One region of the Spirosoma pollinicola genome, then DNA from elsewhere that is predicted to be linked to it. Evidence: riboswitches for the same ligand, from Rfam matches in the RefSeq annotation. Region 1 holds a riboswitch; the other holds the start of a gene.
What was found. Region 1 has a riboswitch for S-adenosylmethionine ahead of metH (methionine synthase). Riboswitches for the same ligand answer to the same signal wherever they lie in the genome.
Positions count from the first base shown of each region.

Region 2: another riboswitch for S-adenosylmethionine. It lies ahead of CWM47_RS32965 (O-acetylhomoserine aminocarboxypropyltransferase/cysteine synthase family protein); the one in region 1 lies ahead of metH (methionine synthase).

Region 1 covers NZ_CP025096.1:1,348,179-1,357,551, reverse strand. Annotated here, with positions in the region: gene CWM47_RS05905 (phospholipase A) at 1-134, opposite strand, end outside; gene CWM47_RS05900 (xylulokinase) at 326-1,798, shown strand; gene CWM47_RS05895 (DUF433 domain-containing protein) at 1,855-2,118, shown strand; gene CWM47_RS05890 (DUF5615 family PIN-like protein) at 2,137-2,478, shown strand; gene CWM47_RS05885 (fasciclin domain-containing protein) at 2,948-3,499, shown strand; gene metH (methionine synthase) at 3,592-7,377, opposite strand; SAM riboswitch class I at 7,485-7,592, opposite strand; gene CWM47_RS05875 (SxtJ family membrane protein) at 7,665-8,027, opposite strand; gene CWM47_RS38745 (DUF5989 family protein) at 8,031-8,180, opposite strand; gene CWM47_RS05870 (carbamoyltransferase family protein) at 8,409-9,373, opposite strand, start outside.
Region 2 covers NZ_CP025096.1:7,790,050-7,799,422, reverse strand. Annotated here, with positions in the region: gene CWM47_RS32995 (Ig-like domain-containing protein) at 1-435, shown strand, start outside; gene CWM47_RS32990 (hypothetical protein) at 529-2,325, shown strand; gene CWM47_RS32985 (hypothetical protein) at 2,392-2,955, shown strand; gene CWM47_RS32980 (hypothetical protein) at 2,966-3,829, shown strand; gene CWM47_RS32975 (T9SS type A sorting domain-containing protein) at 3,850-4,668, shown strand; gene CWM47_RS32970 (DUF721 domain-containing protein) at 4,803-5,138, opposite strand; SAM riboswitch class I at 5,398-5,501, shown strand; gene CWM47_RS32965 (O-acetylhomoserine aminocarboxypropyltransferase/cysteine synthase family protein) at 5,728-7,041, shown strand; gene CWM47_RS32960 (homoserine O-acetyltransferase family protein) at 7,133-8,212, shown strand; gene CWM47_RS32955 (GDSL-type esterase/lipase family protein) at 8,219-8,812, shown strand; gene CWM47_RS32950 (esterase family protein) at 8,885-9,373, shown strand, end outside.

The DNA.
Region 1 (9,373 bases):
CGGTCAGAGAGCGTGCGGAAAACTTGTTTTTTGTTAAACAAAGGATCTGAATCCGTCTGCGCATGAGTATCCGGAATAGTCAAACAAACAGCAACGAAGGCCGTCCCCAAAGAAAGTATACGTTTGTTATTCATATAGTTTGGTTAGTGAGCATTGGCTAAGAATAGCGGAAATCGCACAAAAGTGTAATGATTATCAGACACTAACCTCTATATCAGGCTCAGTGTTTACGTGGTGTACAGCCGCCAATTGCCGAACAATCCGTTACTTGTTTATCACCTTCTCGTTGTACTTTCGTACCAGATTCCTTAACTCTGGTAACCACATGTATTTTCTTGGATTCGACCTTGGCAGTTCGTCGGTCAAAGCGTGTTTAGTTGATGCCGATAGCGGTAAAGCTGTTGCTTCCGCCTTTTTTCCGGAAACGGAAATGGTCATTGAATCACCCCAGGCCGGTTTTGCCGAACAACAGCCTGAAAACTGGTGGAAAAATGCCTGTCTGGCCAGCAAGGCTGTTATGCAGAAAGCCAATGTTCAGCCCGCCGATGTGAAAGCCATTGGTATCTCCTACCAAATGCACGGTCTGATAGTTGTCGACAAAGATTTCAACGTACTTCGGCCGTCAATCATCTGGTGCGATAGCCGGGCCGTTCCCTACGGCAACCGTGCTTTCGACGAGCTTGGCCATGACCGAACCCTGCATCACCTACTGAACTCACCGGGCAATTTTACAGCCGCCAAACTCGCCTGGGTGAAAGCCAATGAGCCCGACGTGTATGCTCAGGTAGACAAATTCATGCTCCCCGGCGATTATCTGGCGGCCCGCATGACCGGCGATATCGTCACCACGGCTTCGGGTTTATCGGAAGGCGCTTTCTGGGATTTTCAGGCCGATCAGCCCGCTCAGTTTCTGCTCGATTATTTCGGTTTCGATGCCTCGCTTATACCCACCATCAAACCGACGTTTGCACCACAAGGCGAATTGACCGCATCGGCAGCCGCTGAGCTGGGTCTTGCAGCCGGAACACCCGTTACCTACCGTGCGGGCGACCAGCCGAATAACGCCCTGTCACTCAACGTACTGGAGCCGGGTCAGATTGCCGCTACGGCGGGTACGTCGGGTGTGGTGTATGGCGTTAGCGATCAGGCCAGTTACGACCCTCAATCGCGGGTAAACACATTTTTGCACGTCAGTCATACGCCTGCGGCTCCTCGTTATGGGGTTTTGTTGTGTGTGAATGGCACGGGAATTTTGAATAGCTGGTTACGGAATCAGGTACTGCAACGGTCGGTGAGTTACCCCGACATGAACATGCTGGCGCACGAAGCACCCGTTGGTGCTGACGGACTAGTCTGTTTACCCTTCGGCAACGGTGCCGAGCGGATGCTCGAAAACGCCGATCTAGGGGCGTCTTTTCACGGACTTCAACTCAATCGGCATGGGTTGCCGCACATGATTCGGGCGGCTCAGGAAGGTATCGTCTTTGCCTTATACTATGGCATTCAGATTATGGAAAGCGTTGGTGTTGGCCTGCAAACGATTCGGGCGGGAGAAGCCAATATGTTCCTCAGTCCGCTCTTCCGCGACACACTTGCTAACCTGACCGGTGCCACCATCGAACTTTACAATACCGATGGCGCACAGGGAGCGGCCCGTGGTGCCGGACTAGGTTTAGGCCACTACAAAAATGCCCAGGAAGCCTTCACCGGTCTGCACGTAACCAAAACCATTGAACCCGATATGCGGGCACAACAAGCCTACCGGGACGCCTATGAGCGGTGGTTGGCACTGTTGTAAAACTGCGGTTCAGTTTAATTATGTTTATCCGTATTTTTACAAAAAACACACTCGTCATGAAATACGTCCATCCTCGGTACCCGCGTATTACAATCGACCCAGATGTATGCACAGGCAAACCATGTATACGTGGCATACGATTTCCGGTAACTTCATTATTGGCGTATTTAAGCAGCGGAATGACCTATGAGGCTTTACTAACTGAATTTCCTTTTCTGGAACGCGAAGACATCCTTGAAGCCTTATCCTTCTCATCAGAGATGCTGCATGAGAATTTTTTCCGCTTCAAAAAGCAGCTTAATAATGAAGTTTTTGCTTGATGTAAATATGCCCCGTCTCTGGGAGAAAGCCTCAAAACACTTGGTCACTCATACCGTTGGGTACCGATTTGCATGAGTCCGACGACTAGTGATTTACATATTATTCAGGAGGCTGCTGCGACAGGAGAAGTCATTTTAACACACGATACAGACTTTGGCACACTACTTTCTTTTTTCGGCACAAGTAAGCCATCAGTCATTCTTTTCAGAATTGATAAAATCAACAGTAGTCTGTTTTATAAGCTATTGACCGATAACTGGTCACTCATTTGCCGACCATTGGAAGATGGCGCTTTAGTGATTTTTGAAGAGGATAAATTCCGTATCCGCGAATTACCCATTCTAAGGCAACGGAAATAGGTACCGAAAAACGAGAGCGTCACGTGACCAAAACAATAGAGCCTGACATGCGGGCACAACAAGCCTAGCGAGACGCTTATGAGCGGTGGCTGTCACTGTTGTAAAGCAGCGGTTTAATGAACTGAATTAGTGTAAAAAAATGGTCGGTATAAACTAAATTTTTTAGTTTATACCGACCATTTTTTTACGCGTGTTAGTGAACTGAGGAATGCGTTAAAATTAATAACACTCCGTAAATTTTTTTTCTTTCTGTAAACATTTTGATTAATCAATCATAGTATATTTTACTCAAACCAAATTATCAGGCTTAGAGCGAAAATATATTTAACTTACTTACTACCAGTGAATTAAAAATATTTTTCGGTAAATTAAATCCAAACGTTACTCAATCGCCGTAAGTCTTCATGTTGTCGACAAACAGAGTAAAAACATTCAACACACATTTTGAACCAGTCAAAAAAATAACGACATGAAGACGCTTAAACTACTATTCTCGATTGTTGCTTTATCGGCTATCAGCCAGGTTTCATTTGCACAGGAAAAGACAGTAACGGTTGGTGGTGCACCTATGTATCCATCAAAGAACATCATTGAAAATGCAGTGAATTCGAAAGACCATACCACGCTCGTAGCCGCCGTGAAAGCCGCAGGTTTGGTAGAGACGCTTTCGGGTCCCGGTCCATTCACGGTGTTTGCTCCTACGAACAAAGCGTTCGACAAACTGCCTAAAGGCACAGTTGAAACGCTGGTAAAACCAGAAAGCAAAGAAACGCTGACTAAAATCCTGACCTACCACGTTGTATCAGGCAAAATGAGCGCGGCTGATCTGATGAAGGCTATTACAGATGGCGGTGGAAAAGCCACACTGAATACAGTTTCGGGCGGTACGCTAACCGCTATGATGAAAGGTAAAAAAATCGAATTGATGGATGCCAAAGGTGGTACATCAACGGTAACGATTGCTGATGTGAACCAGTCAAACGGCGTGATCCACGTAATCGACACGGTATTGATGCCCTAAATGTAAATTGCGGTTTACTACAAACACAAGAATGCCCGACCGTTTGGCCGGGCATTCTTGTGTTTGTAGTATTCTGTAAAAAATAGTAACCCCTAAGCGTCATAACTCAGCACCGGGCTTAGCCACTTTTCAATCTCCTCAACCGGCGTGTCTTTGCGGTGGGCGTAGTCCAGCACCTGGTCTTTGTTGATTTTTCCAACGGCAAAATACCTCGATTCGGGATGCGAGAAGTAGAAACCACTCACCGACGAAGCCGGGTACATGGCGTAGCTTTCGGTTAATTCAATGTCGATTTTGTTGGCGTCCAGCAAGTTGAACAAGGTACCTTTTTCAGTATGGTCTGGGCAGGCCGGATAACCGGGTGCGGGCCGTATGCCCTGATAAGCCTCTTTAATAAGCTGATCGTTCGGCAGGTTTTCGTCGGCGGCATAGGGCCAGAACTCCTTCCGAACACGCTCGTGCATTCGCTCCGCAAACGCTTCGGCCAGGCGGTCGGCGAGGGCTTTCACCATAATGCTGTTGTAATCATCATGGTCGCGTTCGTATTTGTCGAGCAATGCTTCAATGCCGATGCCCGCCGTTACGGCGAAACCGCCGATATAATCTTCCCGACCACTTTCCAGCGGAGCCACATAGTCCGAAAGGCACAGGTTTGGTAAACCGGGTGCTTTCTGGTTTTGCTGACGCAGGAAATGCAGCACTGTTTTGGTGTCGTAAATCAGTTCACCCGCTGGCGTTACGGCCGTTTGTGACTGAGCTTTGCTGATTTTGTATTCGATGTGCTGGTGAGAACCGTGCCGTTCGCAGGAGGTTTCGCGTACGTGCTCTTCAAAATCGTGTAGAAGCACATCGTCGTCGGCCGAATTTGCCGGAAAGAAGCCAACCACAGCTTTCGCTTTCAGCAGTTTCTTGTCAATGATTTCCTTTAAAAGCTGGTTCGCGTCTTCAAATAGTTGTTTGGCTTCTGTGCCTACAATGGCATCCTCGAAAATAGCGGGGTATTTCCCGTGCAACTGCCAGGTCTGGAAAAAAGGCGTCCAGTCGATGTATTTGGCTAATTCGGCAATATCATAATCCTCAAAATAACGGTTTCCCAAGAAAGCAGGCTTCGTTGGCTCGAAGGCAGACCAATCTATTTTAGTGCGGTTTTCGCGCGCTTTCGAAATGGTCAGGCTCGCTTTTTCCTTTTGCCGTTTGGCATGGTCTTCACGGAGTTTGACATATTCGGCCTTGATTTCCGTGAAAATTTTTTCTTTTGTTCCATCGGTATCGCTCACCAGTTTCCCGGCAACAGGTACGCTCCGGCTTGCATCCAGCACGTGAATAACCGGCCCCGAGTAATGAGGATCGATTTTCACAGCGGTGTGAATACGCGAGGTAGTGGCACCACCAATAAGCAACGGAAGTTTGAATCCCTGACGCTCCATCTCTTTCGCTACGCCAACCATCTCGTCCAGCGAGGGGGTAATCAAACCACTCAGACCAATGATATCTACGTTGTGCTCGCGGGCGGCATCCAGAATTTTCTGAGTGGGCACCATCACGCCGAGGTCAATGATTTCGTAATTATTGCACCCCAGCACTACGCCAACAATATTTTTGCCGATGTCATGGACATCGCCCTTCACCGTAGCCAGCAAAATTTTCCCGGCCGACGATGAGCCTGTGCCGGATTTCTCCGCTTCGATAAACGGCGTCAGATAAGCCACTGCTTTTTTCATGACCCGTGCCGATTTTACCACCTGCGGCAGGAACATCTTACCCGCGCCAAACAGATCGCCAACCACGTTCATGCCATCCATGAGCGGACCTTCGATCACGTGCAAGGGCCGCTCTACCTGATGGCGAACTTCTTCGACGTCCTGATCAATATAATCGGTAATCCCTTTAATCAGGGCGTGCTTGAGCCGTTCGCGAACGGGTTCGAGCCGCCAGCTTTCATCCTGAACAATGACTTTCCCTTTGGCTTTTACCGTTTCGGCAAAATCGACCAGACGTTCCGTGGCGTCATCCCGGCGGTTGAGCAATACATCTTCGCAACGTTCCAGCAGTTCTTTCGGGATGCTGTCATATACTTCCAGTTGGCCAGCATTTACGATACCCATGTCCATACCTGCCCGAATGGCGTGGTACAAAAAGGCCGAGTGCATGGCTTCCCGAACAACATCGTTGCCCCGGAAACTGAACGAAATATTGGATACGCCCCCGCTTACTTTGGCCAGCGGCAGGTTTTGCTTTATCCAGCGCGTGGCGTTGATAAAGTCAACGGCGTAGTTATTATGCTCGTCAATACCCGTGGCAACGGTCAGGATGTTCGGGTCGAAAATGATGTCCTGCGGATTGAAATGGACTTTGTCGACCAGAATCCGGTAAGCCCGCTCGCAGATTTCGATACGTCGCTGGTAGGAATCGGCCTGACCGCTTTCGTCAAACGCCATCACCACCGTTGCGGCACCATAGCGCTTCACCAACTGTGCCCGCTCAATGAAGGCTTCTTCGCCTTCTTTGAGCGAAATGGAGTTGACAATGGCTTTTCCCTGTACGCATTTCAAGCCCGCTTCGATAACTTCCCACTTCGAGGAATCGACCATGATGGGGACGCGGGCAATATCGGGTTCGGCAGCAATCAGGTTCAGGAAGGTCGTCATGGCCTCTACCGAATCCAGCATACCTTCGTCCATGTTGATGTCAATCACCTGCGCTCCGCCTTCAACCTGACCGCGGGCAATGCTTAGGGCTTCGTCGTAGTTTCCTTCTTTGATAAGCCGGGCAAATTTCTTGGAACCCGTTACGTTGGTCCGCTCGCCAACGTTCAGGAAGTTGGTCAGTTCGGTGATTTTAAGAGGCTCCAGTCCGCTCAATTTCTGATACGGCTCTGGTTCCGGTAACTGGCGGGGTGGGTATTTGGCCGCTATATCAGCAATGGCCCGAATGTGGTCGGGCGTGGAGCCGCAGCAACCGCCAACGATATTGACAAAACTGCTTTTAATGAAATCTTCAACCTGCACCGCCATCATATCCGGCGTTTCGTCGTATTCGCCAAATTCATTCGGCAAGCCTGCATTTGGATAGGCCGACGTAAAGAACGGGGCTTCTTTAGCAAGCGTCTGGATATACGGCCGCATCAATTCAGCGCCCAACGCACAGTTCAGGCCCACGCTCAGCAACGGCAAGTGCGACACCGAATACAGGAAAGCCTCTGTCGTTTGCCCCGACAATGTCCGACCGCTGGCATCCGTAATGGTGCCGGAGATCATGATGGGCAGAACCGTTTTCTGTGGATTTAAATTGAAGTACTTATCAATGGCGAACATGGCCGCTTTGGCATTCAGCGTATCGAAAATTGTTTCGACCAGCAGCAAATCTGCTCCACCATCTACCAGGCCGCTTACCTGCTCATAATACGCATTCACCAGATCATCGAACGTAACCGCGCGATAGGCCGGGTTGTTTACATCGGGCGACAGTGAAGCCGTGCGGTTGGTTGGCCCCATTGCGCCGGCCACAAAACGCGGTTTATCGGGATTCTGGTGCGTGATGTCAAGTGCTATTTCTTTAGCAATCCGGGCTGATTCGTAGTTCAGTTCATAGGCCAGTTCCTCCATGTGGTAGTCGGCCATGGCGATGGTCGTACAACTGAAGGTGTTGGTTTCGATAATATCGGCACCCGCTTCGAGATACTGTTTATGAATGGCCTGAATGATTTCCGGTTTGGTCAACGATAGTAAATCGTTATTGCCTTTCAGATCATGCGGCCAATCGCGGAATCGTTCACCCCGGTAGTCGGCATCGGTCAGATTATACCGTTGAATCATCGTACCCATTGCGCCATCAAGGACAAGGATACGTTCGCGAAGAAGTTCGAATATCGTTTTCAAATGTTGTATGGAAAGGCGAAATTGTTAGAGACCCAACAACCGTCGCACTAAAAAAAGTCCAAAAAGACGAAAACGCTTAGTTGCAGAAAGACAGATAGCACAGGGCTAACTTATCTATCCCGCCTTATGGCGGGAGGAAGTTGGCACCAGTTCCTGGAGTTGGTTGGTTGCCAAGACATCATCGGGTCCGTTCCCTCCGTCTTTCTGGATAAGCTAGGACAAAATTAAACAAAAATCGGGTGCCCCGGCAAGCGGAACACCCGAAATAAGTATGTTTCCTGGTACTGCTACCACATCTGTTCTAAATCCTCTTTTGTATATAAGTGGTTTCGTTCATTGTAGAACGACTTTTCGTTGGTTCGTTTGATGCCCAGCGGGTTCTTGCCTGTCATGCGGTATAGTAAGGCGATGGGGAACAAAAACACGAAAAACAGGACCGACAAAATGATTTTTCCGTTAATAGCGCCCAATATCTCGGCCAGCTTAAACCAGCCCTTCACAATCAGGTCACCCACTACCGGAACCACCAGACTTAACACACCGACAGCCGCTGCGGCATACAGAAACCAGGGCGATTTAGTCACAAAATACAATACGATCAGCCCCGTTACAATGACCAGTTGGGCTTTTACTTTTTCGGCAACGTCCATCGGTTAAAACAATGTATAAATAAATGGTGCTACCGCCGATCCACCGCCAACGACAATAAGAACACCAACGAGTAACAATAAAATTATCATTGGGGCCAGCCACCATTTTTTGCGCTGTTTCATGAATTTGAAAATGTCCTGTAAAAATTCCATACGTTAGTTTGAGTTTACTTATTTTTAATTGATGCGGCAGAATAATAACCGAAGTTAACTGTACAAAGCAAAAAAGAGTCTCACCTACCCGTTTAGTAACAATTACCTCATCAGGATCATCAGCCCGTTATTGTTGTGTTACACGCAGCAAAAAGGATCAGCAAATTCCTCAGGAGTGCATGGACAGCCCCGGAGTAGGTGTTTGATTTTATTAAATCAGGTTGTTCATCAATCCAGTACGAATTCTTCTTTCCAGTTATCTTTCTCCTGCCATTCGGGCTGTTTCCGCTTATCGAACAGGTAATTTCCAACGGCCAGATAATCCATTTCGGTTCGCATGAAGCACCGGTAAGCATCATCGGGCGTACAAACGATGGGTTCACCACGCACGTTGAAACTGGTGTTGACAATAACACCATAGCCGGTTAATTTTTTGAACGAGTCGATCAATTCATAATACCGTGGATTGGTATCTTTATGAACCGTCTGGATACGTGCCGAGTAGTCTATATGCGTAATTGAGGGCAGATCCGATCGCTGGTAATAAAGCTTCTCGCGCAAGGGGAAGCTGGCATAATTGGCCGGTACCGGCGTTCGGCGTTTTTGGGCTACCGGATGCACGAGTAACATATAGGGCGAGACACCATTATAGTCGAAGTATTCGGCACAATCTTCGGCTAAGACAGAAGGGGCAAACGGCCTAAATGACTCGCGGTATTTAATTTTCAGATTCAACTTTTTCTGCATTTCGGCATTTCGGGGGTCGCCCAGGATACTACGGCCTCCCAATGCTCGTGGACCAAACTCCATCTGGCCCTGCACCCAGCCAAGCACGTTGCCATCGGCTAAAAGCCGGGCCGCATCGTGGCTTAAGTTGGTAAAATCGGTGTAGTGTGTGGCAACGGCTTTGTATTTTTTTGCCATCAGCTCAACATCCAGATCAGAGAATGTTGGGCCTAGGTAAGAACCCCGCATGGCATCACGTTCGGTTGTTACGATACGCTCTTTGCCAAAGTAGATATGATAGGCCGCGAGCGCTGCTCCCAGAGCGCCACCAGCATCGCCTGCCGCCGGTTGAATAAATATATTTTTGAAGAGGCCGGATGCCTGAAGTTTTCCGTTCGATACGCAGTTGAGCGCTACCCCACCCGCCAGCACCAGCGCATCGGCATTGGTCAGGCGTTTGGCTTCCT
Region 2 (9,373 bases), 2.4 Mb from region 1:
CACCGCAACCACCTGGGGGTGATGACGGCCAGTGCGGTTCCGTTGAGTGTAACGGGGACGAGTGTGGATTTCCGCACGTCTGCCACGGGGACGTATCGGGTCACCACGAGTGCGATCAATCAGTCTCAGGTGACGGTGGCCCAGGGGGTGGCCTTGTGGGGGGGGAATGTGGTATATGATAAGTCGGTGATTTATCAGGGCACGACCAACGATGTGTCGGCCATTGCCAACCAAGTGAAAGGACCGTTGAACATTGCGGGTAACCCAAGCTATATTCTCAGTGGCTACTATACGGGGGATGTGAATCTGGATGGGCGTACCATCTACCAGGGGACGGGCAACGATGTGAACTACATCTACCTGAACGTCACCAAGAACCATCCGGGTAATGCGGCCGGGCAAAACTTCTTTGTCATCCGCGAACAGTTACCTTAAGATAGATGATAGCAGGGGAGTCGGTGCAAACCGGCTCCCCCCTATTGATTTATTATTTCATCTGGAGCCAAGCTAAGTTAATTAGTTATGAATATGAAAAACCACTACCTCCTGAATCGAGCCCTGGTCTGGTTGCTGAGTTTAAGCTGGCTGCTGTTGAACAGCAGTGCTGTGAACGCCCAGCAATCGACCAATACGATCAAATACCGGGTGACCTTTGATGCATCGACCCAGCTCTATACAGTCTGGGTGGTGCCTGATTATGCAACTCCCAACAGCAACAACGGGGGTGCCAACGAACTGGTCTCTACAGCCCAGGTCACGCTGAAAGTGCCGATGGGCTTTGTGATTCAGAACATCACCGATGCCAGCGGGACGCAAAACTGGGATAAGAACCCGGTCAAGCTGGGCCCCGGCCTGAGCCTGACATCCACAAGCGGTACAGTTTTTACCCAGGATTATAGTCCGGCGGTGCTGGACCCTGCTTACGCCTACTATGTGATTGGCAAAGCGCCTTCGGAGTCGAACCTGGGACCCTTCGTGATTGGTACGCCGGTGGCCCTGTTCACCTTTAAGGGGAACGGCTGCTCTGGACCTATTCAGATCATGCCTCCTGGCGATCCGTTTATTGAGGCCTCCTATGTGGCGTTCTCTTACAATGTGCCCAATAGTTTTTATTCCAGCTCGGGTCAGCCAGTAGGAGGTAATCAGGATCCGCTGGAACAATTTATCAACAGCAGTGGATCTGCGGCCAGTTGCCAGTCTGCGCCGATTACGGTGGCCATCACAGGGCCCGCAGCGGGCACGACGGTGGCGAATTTGAACCCGGCCATCTCGGGTACGGCCACGCCGGGCAGCAGTGTAACCGTTACCGGCCCCAATGGTCAGAGCTGCGTAGTTGTAGCGGCCACCCCGGACGGCAGTTGGAGCTGTACGAGTTTAACTTTCGTGAATGGTCCCGCATCGGTGACGGCCGTAGCTAGTTTAAGTGGAGTAACGGGCACACCGGTCGTAAATAGCTTTACGATAGCGGCTCCTCTGGCACCGGTGGTGGTGTTACAATTGAAAGTCATGTTACAGGGAGCGCTCGTTGGCAGTACGAATAATCTGATGCGCGACGATCTGCGCAGTAAAGGATTCCTGCCGCTGACCGAACCCTACACGGCTATCGGCGGTTCCCGCTTCACCCATCTGGGTGGTGGAGGAGAAACCATGCCCGCCAGCGTAACGGCCCTCAATGTGGGTACCGGCGATGCGGTCGTGGACTGGGTATTCGTTGAACTGCGCAACCCGAGCAATCTATCCCTGGTAGTGGCTACCCGTTCAGCTATGGTGCAGCGCGATGGCGATGTGGTACTGGCCAGCGATGGCGTGTCACCGCTCAGCTTTAGCGGGCTAACCGGCAGCAGCTTCTTTGTGAGCGTCAAACACCGTAATCACCTGGGTGCTATGACAGCCACCGCCATTCCCCTGTCGACTACCGGCACAGTGGTTGATTTCACCACCATGACCAGTGCGCAACGCTGGAATACGGTCGTTGGCGCCTTCGATTATGAAGGCTGGGAGCAAACCACGGTGAGTGGCAGGCAGGCGCTGTGGGCAGGTGATGCCAACCACAATGGCAAAGTTAAGTACCAGGGATCGGCCAACGATTTGATTACGATCTTCTCCGAAGTGATTGCGGCCCAGAGTACCAACACGAATCCATTATATAACTACGATAACGCACTGGGGTACTTTTTCGGGGATGTAAACATGGATGGTAAAGTAAAATATCAGGGTACAGCCAATGACACCTCTCTGATCTTTACCAATGTGATCACCAACTACAGTACCCTCAACAGCGGTCAGTTGTACAACTTCGACTTTATGCTGGAACAAATTCCGTAAGTCAAATCGGGGCGCAGGCAACGCCTGTGCCCCATCACATTTATCCGTATGTTGTCAATTATCCTCATGAAAAAAATTCTGCTTATTTTCAGTTTGCTGAGTTTGGCCCTAACCGGTTTGGCCCAAACGGTCGAGTATACACTGCGGTACAATATTGCCCTGAGCCGGTACGAAGCGTATGGCAGGCCCAACTTTACCCAGAGCCAGTATAACTGGGGCAGTGCTCAGGTATCGGTAGTGACGCCCACCTCCGTGGCCAACTCGGCCTTCACTATCAATAGTGTAGCGGCCGGGGGCTGGGTCGATAATTCGCAAATTTACGGGGTACAGAACCTGGACTTTCATGCGGTCGGCTCCAATGGTCTGAAGGTCGACCTGGTGTCGGGTCAAGAAACGTTGTTGTTCACGTTCGTACTGCCGGGCGGAGTATGTACGCCGGGTCTACGGCTGTTTGTCAATGGCAGTGATCCCAACTCGAGTGCTGCGGGTATGCAGGGGGGAGACTTTGCCAATACGATGTACTCAGCCAATGATATTCTGGGGGGGACGAATTTATACCTGCAGAATTATGCCAATACGGGTACCGTCTGTACCACCTGTAATCTGACCGCTCCTACTTTAAGCAAATAGGCCAATGACGATGTATACGAAACCTGTTTGTGGCTGGGTATTTTGTCTGGGATGTTGTTTGTGGCTCCTGTCTGGTAGTGTTCAGGCGGCTCCACGAGGGCAAAAAGACACCGGAATACTCACCGCCACCCGGCTGGCCGATGCTGACGCAGATGGTGTCTCCGATGGCAGCGATTTATGTCCGGGAACACCTGTCGGCATGGCCGTGAATGCCTACGGCTGCCCGCTGTCACAGTCGAGTTGCGATTACACCACCTCGACGGTAACGCTGCTGAGTGCGGGAGGAAGCGCGGGCAGTACGGTAACGACCCGATATGTGCTTGCCAATAATGTGGGGACGATTCTGCAGATTAGCCCAACGGCGAGTTTTACTGGCTTGACCGGTACGGCTACCTATATGGCCGTTGCCATTACGTATGATGGGGTGGTCACGAATTTATCAGTGGGCAGTACGTTAAGTGCTGTATCAGCATCGTGCCTGGATTTATCGGATGCGCTGGTCTTCAAAGCCTGTATCGCCCCCGTGCCTACCTGCGATTATCAGGTAGGGGCTACCATTGTGCTGACCTCGGCCGGGGGCAGTACGGGAGCGGGTGTTAAAACCAGCTATGTGCTCACGGATGCCACGGGTAAACTGATCAGCGTAAGCGCAACGCCATCGTTTTCGACAATGGGTCTGGTAGCAGGAGCGTATTCTGCCTATGGTCTGACCTACACCGACGATGCCAGTATTGTTAACCTGGTTGCCAACGGCACTGCTACGCTGAGTCAGGTAACGGCCAGTTGTCTCATCGTTTCGACAGGCTTGTCCCTAACCCTGTGTGGGGGTTGCAAAACCAGTTGTGTACCCATTTTGATTTCTCGTTTACGGTAGTCTACTTTCCTGTTATAAAGATGAAAATACTATATAGTCTATTCTGGAGTATCTGTTGCCTGCTGGGGGGCGTGTCCCGGCTGGAGGCCCAGCCTCAGGTCACGCTGAGGATTTCGTTTAATCCTGAACAGAGTCGCTATGAGGTGTTTGCCACCCCTAACTTTACGGCCAAAAATTTCATCTGGGGTCCCTCGCAGGTCTCGGTCGTTCTGCCGGAAGCCGTAGCGAACGAGCGGCTCTCGATTCGAAGTACGAGCGTAGGTTCCTGGAGTGATAACTCGGTGGTGTATGGGCCTGTCCTGGCTGCCACGGCCGACTTTCATGGGATAACCACATCGGGAAGTAAGCTGGATTTTCAGGCGGGTACCGAGTTTTTACTGTTCGACTTTGTGCTGAAGGGGGGCTATGTGCCGGATGTACGGTTATTCAACCCTGGGGTGGATCCCGGCTCTGAGCAGAAGGGTATGCAGGGGGGTGATTTCCGGAGTTATATGTCGGATCATCAGGGGCACGACTATTTGCAGATCGATAGCCAACGGGTTATTCTGGCTGTTCGGGAAGTTGCCGTGGAGGATGCAGCTATGCAGGTCGTGGCCTATCCGAATCCAAGCGTGAGTGGTAAATTCAGGCTTTACCTTCCGGGCTTTACCCCCAGCGAGGTGGTGCGGGTACGGCTAGTGAATTTGACCGGGCGAGTACTCTCCACGTTTGAGGAGAAGGTAGAAAGTCTGGTTGACCGGGTCATCGAGGTGAACAGTTCTGTTGACGGGTATGTGCTGCTCAATCTGGAACGGCTCACCACCACTCAGCAATTCACCCATAAACTTTGGTTTCGATAAAGAAACTAGCGGTTCCGCATCACTTTCATGGCTAGCACCCGGTTACTATCCGATCTACTTTGGCCATCCATACAAAGAAAAAGGGCACTGCGTCGACGCAGTGCCCTTTTTTACTATATAAATACGTGAGTTGCTCAGATGAATACGACGTCTTCAATTACGTCGGTTCCCATGTCTTTGTTGACCAACTGAATGAGCTTCTGTTTGGCGTTGACAAGCTCGCTGCGGAGCGGTGCCGAGGCAATTTCAATGTACAACTTCTTGTCGCGTACGTAGAGCCGGTTGGTGCGGGAAGCAATGGATGGCCCCATCATGCGGCCCCAAAAGGCTTCGAGGTAAGTTTCGTTGAAACGGGTTTGAAGTTGATAGGCTTTTAATAACTGCCCAATGGCATCTTTCAAGGACGTGACGCCAGCCACTCGGGTGGCATTTTCACGGTTGTAACGATACGTCTGGTTCGGCTGATTCATGCGGCAGGAGTCTTGCGTGCAAAAGTAAACAATGAATTGAGTTATTAGGCGGAGATTGTCAAGCCACATTAAAAAAGATTATCTATAGGTCGTTTCTGCGCGTTTCGGCCAGAAGCATCGAACTGGCAGCAGGACGTTGAATGAAGGAGCCAATCGCATAGAAAAACGGGCTGGTGTTTGGAATCGCGCCGTTTGGCTGTTATACTTGCGCTATCAAGTCAATTGCGACGCGTCAACTCTATGTCTTTCGACGCGCATTGATTTATAAAGAAGCGGGGAGAGATCAGGCTCTGTAAACCGCTGGCAACCTACCACATGGCAAGGTGCTAACTCCTGCCTAAAATTATTTAGGGACTATAAATCGTTAACTCACATGCTCTACCACAAGCAATGTATGCCCCGGGCTGAATGGCCCCAGGGGGCTTACTAAGCAGTCTTCTCCTACCACCACGAAAACCGGGAGGGTTTGTCGTGCGTCAATTTTAGTTTAATGTGTATGGTTTGACGTTGTCGGGAGGCAACTATAAACAAACTGTAGTACGGCGAACACAAAACTATAGTCTACAAACCCCAAACTATTCTTTAAGCCATGTCTGAACTTCATTTCGATACCCTTCAACTACACGCGGGTCAGGAGGTCGATCCAACGACAAATGCCCGGGCGGTGCCTATTTACCAAACTACGTCTTTTGTTTTTAACGACTCGGCCCACGGCGCCGACCTGTTCGCACTGAAAGCATTCGGGAATATCTATACCCGGATTATGAACCCTACCTCCGATGTATTTGAGAAGCGCATGGCCGCTCTCGAAGGGGGCGTGGCGGCTCTGGCGGTGGCGTCGGGGCAGGCGGCTCAGTTCATTGCGCTGAGCAATATTCTGAGCGCGGGCGATAACTTTATAACAACGTCGTTTTTGTACGGCGGAACGTACAACCAGTTCAAAGTGTCGTTTAAACGGCTGGGTATCGAAGCCCGATTCGCCGATGGCGACAAACCCGAATCGTTTGCCAAACTGATTGACGAAAACACCAAAGCCATTTATCTGGAAACAATCGGGAATCCGGGTTTCAATATTCCTGACTTCGATGCGTTTGCGGCTCTGGCCAAAGAACACGATTTGCCGCTTATTGTCGATAATACATTTGGCGCCGGTGGGTATCTTTTCCGCCCCATCGAACATGGGGCCGCCGTGGTGGTCGAATCGGCTACCAAGTGGATTGGCGGGCATGGCACCAGCATTGGCGGAGTCATTATCGACAGCGGCAATTACAACTGGGGAAATGGAAAATACCCGCAGTTCAGCGAACCATCAGAAGGCTATCATGGACTGGTATTCAGCGATGTGTTTGGTGTAGGCGGTCCGTTCGGCAATATTCAGTTTATTATCCGCGCCCGTGTCGAGGGGTTGCGTGACTGGGGGCCGGCCATCAGTCCGTTCAACTCGTTTCTATTGTTGCAAGGACTGGAAACGCTTTCGCTGCGGTTGGATCGCACGGTGCAGAATGCGCTGGCATTGGCCCAGTGGCTCGAACAGCACGATCAGGTAGAATCCGTGAACTACCCGGGTCTGGAAAGCAGTTCGTATCATGATCTGGCTAAAAAATACCTCAAACGGGGTTTCGGTGGCGTATTTTCATTTAAAGTAAGAGGTGACGAAGCTGCTGCCGACAAGTTCATGAACAGCCTGAAACTGGTAAGCCATCTGGCTAACGTGGGTGATTCTAAAACATTAATTATCCACCCGGCGGCCACTACCCACCAGCAACTGAGTGAACTGGAACAGGCCAGTGCCGGTGTTGCGGTAGGCGTCCTGCGTATTTCGGCGGGTACCGAACACATCGACGATATTAAAGCTGACTTCGAGCAGGCGTTTGCCAGTATTGCCGAGCCGGTAGTAGCATAGTTTTAGGTTTGGTTTACGGTTTACGGTTTATGGGTTTTGCCGATGATGGCATACCACAAACCGTAAACCGTGAACCGTAAACTTTTTCCGATTGGATCTTAACTACTTCGATTACAAATATTCGTTTCCGCTCGAATCGGGGGAAAGCCTGCCCGGTTTCAGGCTGGCCTATACCACACGCGGTACACTTAACAGCGACCAATCAAACGTTGTTTGGGTATGTCATGCCCTGACCGGAAATGCCGATGCCGGCGACTGGTGGGGTGGTATGGTTGGGCCGGGTAAATACTATGATCCGGAAAACAGATTCGTGATCTGCGCCAACGTGATCGGGTCTTGTTATGGCTCTACAGGGCCACTATCGGTAAATCCATCAACAGGCAAACCGTTTCATCACGACTTCCCGATGATTACTATTCGGGATATGGTAGCGGCTCTGGATTTACTTCGGCAGGAGTTAAATATCGACAGAATCAATACCTGTATCGGTGGGTCGGTAGGGGGGGAGCAGGCGCTTGAATGGGCCATTTTCCAACCCGGTTTGATCGAAAATATGGTTATCATTGCGACCAGCGCCATTGCGTCGCCCTGGTGCATCGCGTTCAACGAAGCACAGCGTATGGCCATTGAAGCCGACCCAACCTGGGCCGAACAGCGCGATGATGCGGGCCTTGCCGGGATGAAAGCTGCCAGAGCGATGGCCATGATTTCGTACCGGAACTACGATACGTATGGGTTTACGCAGGCGCTTGACAACAACGAGCAACTGGATGGCTATAAATCGGCGGGCTATCAGCGATATCAGGGCGAAAAACTTGCCGAGCGCTTCAATGCATTTACCTACTGGGTGCTATCGAAGGTGATGGATTCGCATAACGTGGGCCGAAACCGGGGCAGTATTCTGAACGCACTGAACCAAGTTAAAGCCCGGACGTTAGTAGTTGGAATTCGCTCGGATTTGCTGTTTCCCCCTTCTGAGCAGCAGTTCCTGGCCCGACACATTCCTAATGCCATCTACGAAGAGATTGATTCGCTGTATGGACATGATGGTTTTTTAATTGAATTTCGACCATTGACGGGTATTATCCGTAAGTGGATGGCGAGTGCAGCTTCGGCTGACGTGGTATCGGCTACCAACTCGTTAAGAACTAGCAGCCAGCCGGTTAAATAATTAAGTATGGTTTGGTACGAAGCCGACATTCAAGAAGTAGAACGTAAACTAGCCGCCACGACCCCGGTAGCAAACAGAGTTGTTTTTTATGGTAGTTCGTCCATTCGTTTATGGTCAACACTGGCGCAGGATTTCCCGCAAAGTAATCCCCTCAATTTAGGCTTTGGCGGCTCAACGCTGGCGGCATGTGCCTGGTTTTTTGAGCGCTTAATTGTTCCTGTAGCGCCCCAGTCCCTCATTTTTTACGCGGGCGACAATGATCTCGGCGATGGCCGACATCCTGAAGAAGTCTACCTGTTTTTTTGCGCCTTCGCCGAAAAACTGAGTAAACTGTTGCCCGGCGTTCCGCTAACATATTTATCCATCAAGATTAGCCTTTCACGCTGGAATATCGCCAAGGAGATACAGGCCACAAACAAATTAATTCGTGCCGAGTTGGAGAAGATGCCGGGCAGTTTGTATGTCGATATGACAACCCCTTTGCTAGCCGCCGATGGTAGACCCCGCCGGGAGTTCTTCGAAAACGACGGTCTTCACCTGAGTCCGGCTGGTTATCGGGTGTGGAAAGAGGCATTACAGCAGCAAGCCCGGATTTCTTAACGATTTGTTTATTCGAGTGGCGTTGTCGTTCTCCACAAACGTCGCAAATTCACGGGTACTTAATGCAACGTTATGCACCGGGAATATCATAAATGGTTTAGTCCGAATCTAAACCGGGATATGGAGTTGCTCATTTATGGCCATGCTGGCGCACGGATGTTGGTATTTCCAACCCGGCGTGGTCGTTTTTATGAGTATGAAACGCTGGGTCTGGTCGATGCAGTAGCCGAAAAAATTGACAATGGCTGGTTGCAACTATACTGTGTTGACAGTATCGATTGTGAAAGCGTATACAATTTCTCCGCTCACCCGGCCGATCGTATTCGGAGGCATAACCAGTATGAGCAGTATATCATAAATGAAGTCCTGCCGCTTTCCCGCCTGAAAAACCCACAGCCGTTTATGATTTCGCACGGTTGCAGCCTGGGAGCTTATCACGCCCTAAATATTGCCTTCCGGCATCCGCAGTGGTTTGGGAAGGTGGTTGCTTTCAGCGGTCGATACAATTTGTCGGAACCGGCCGGGGAGTTTCGCGGCTTGTTCGATGATTATTACGATGAG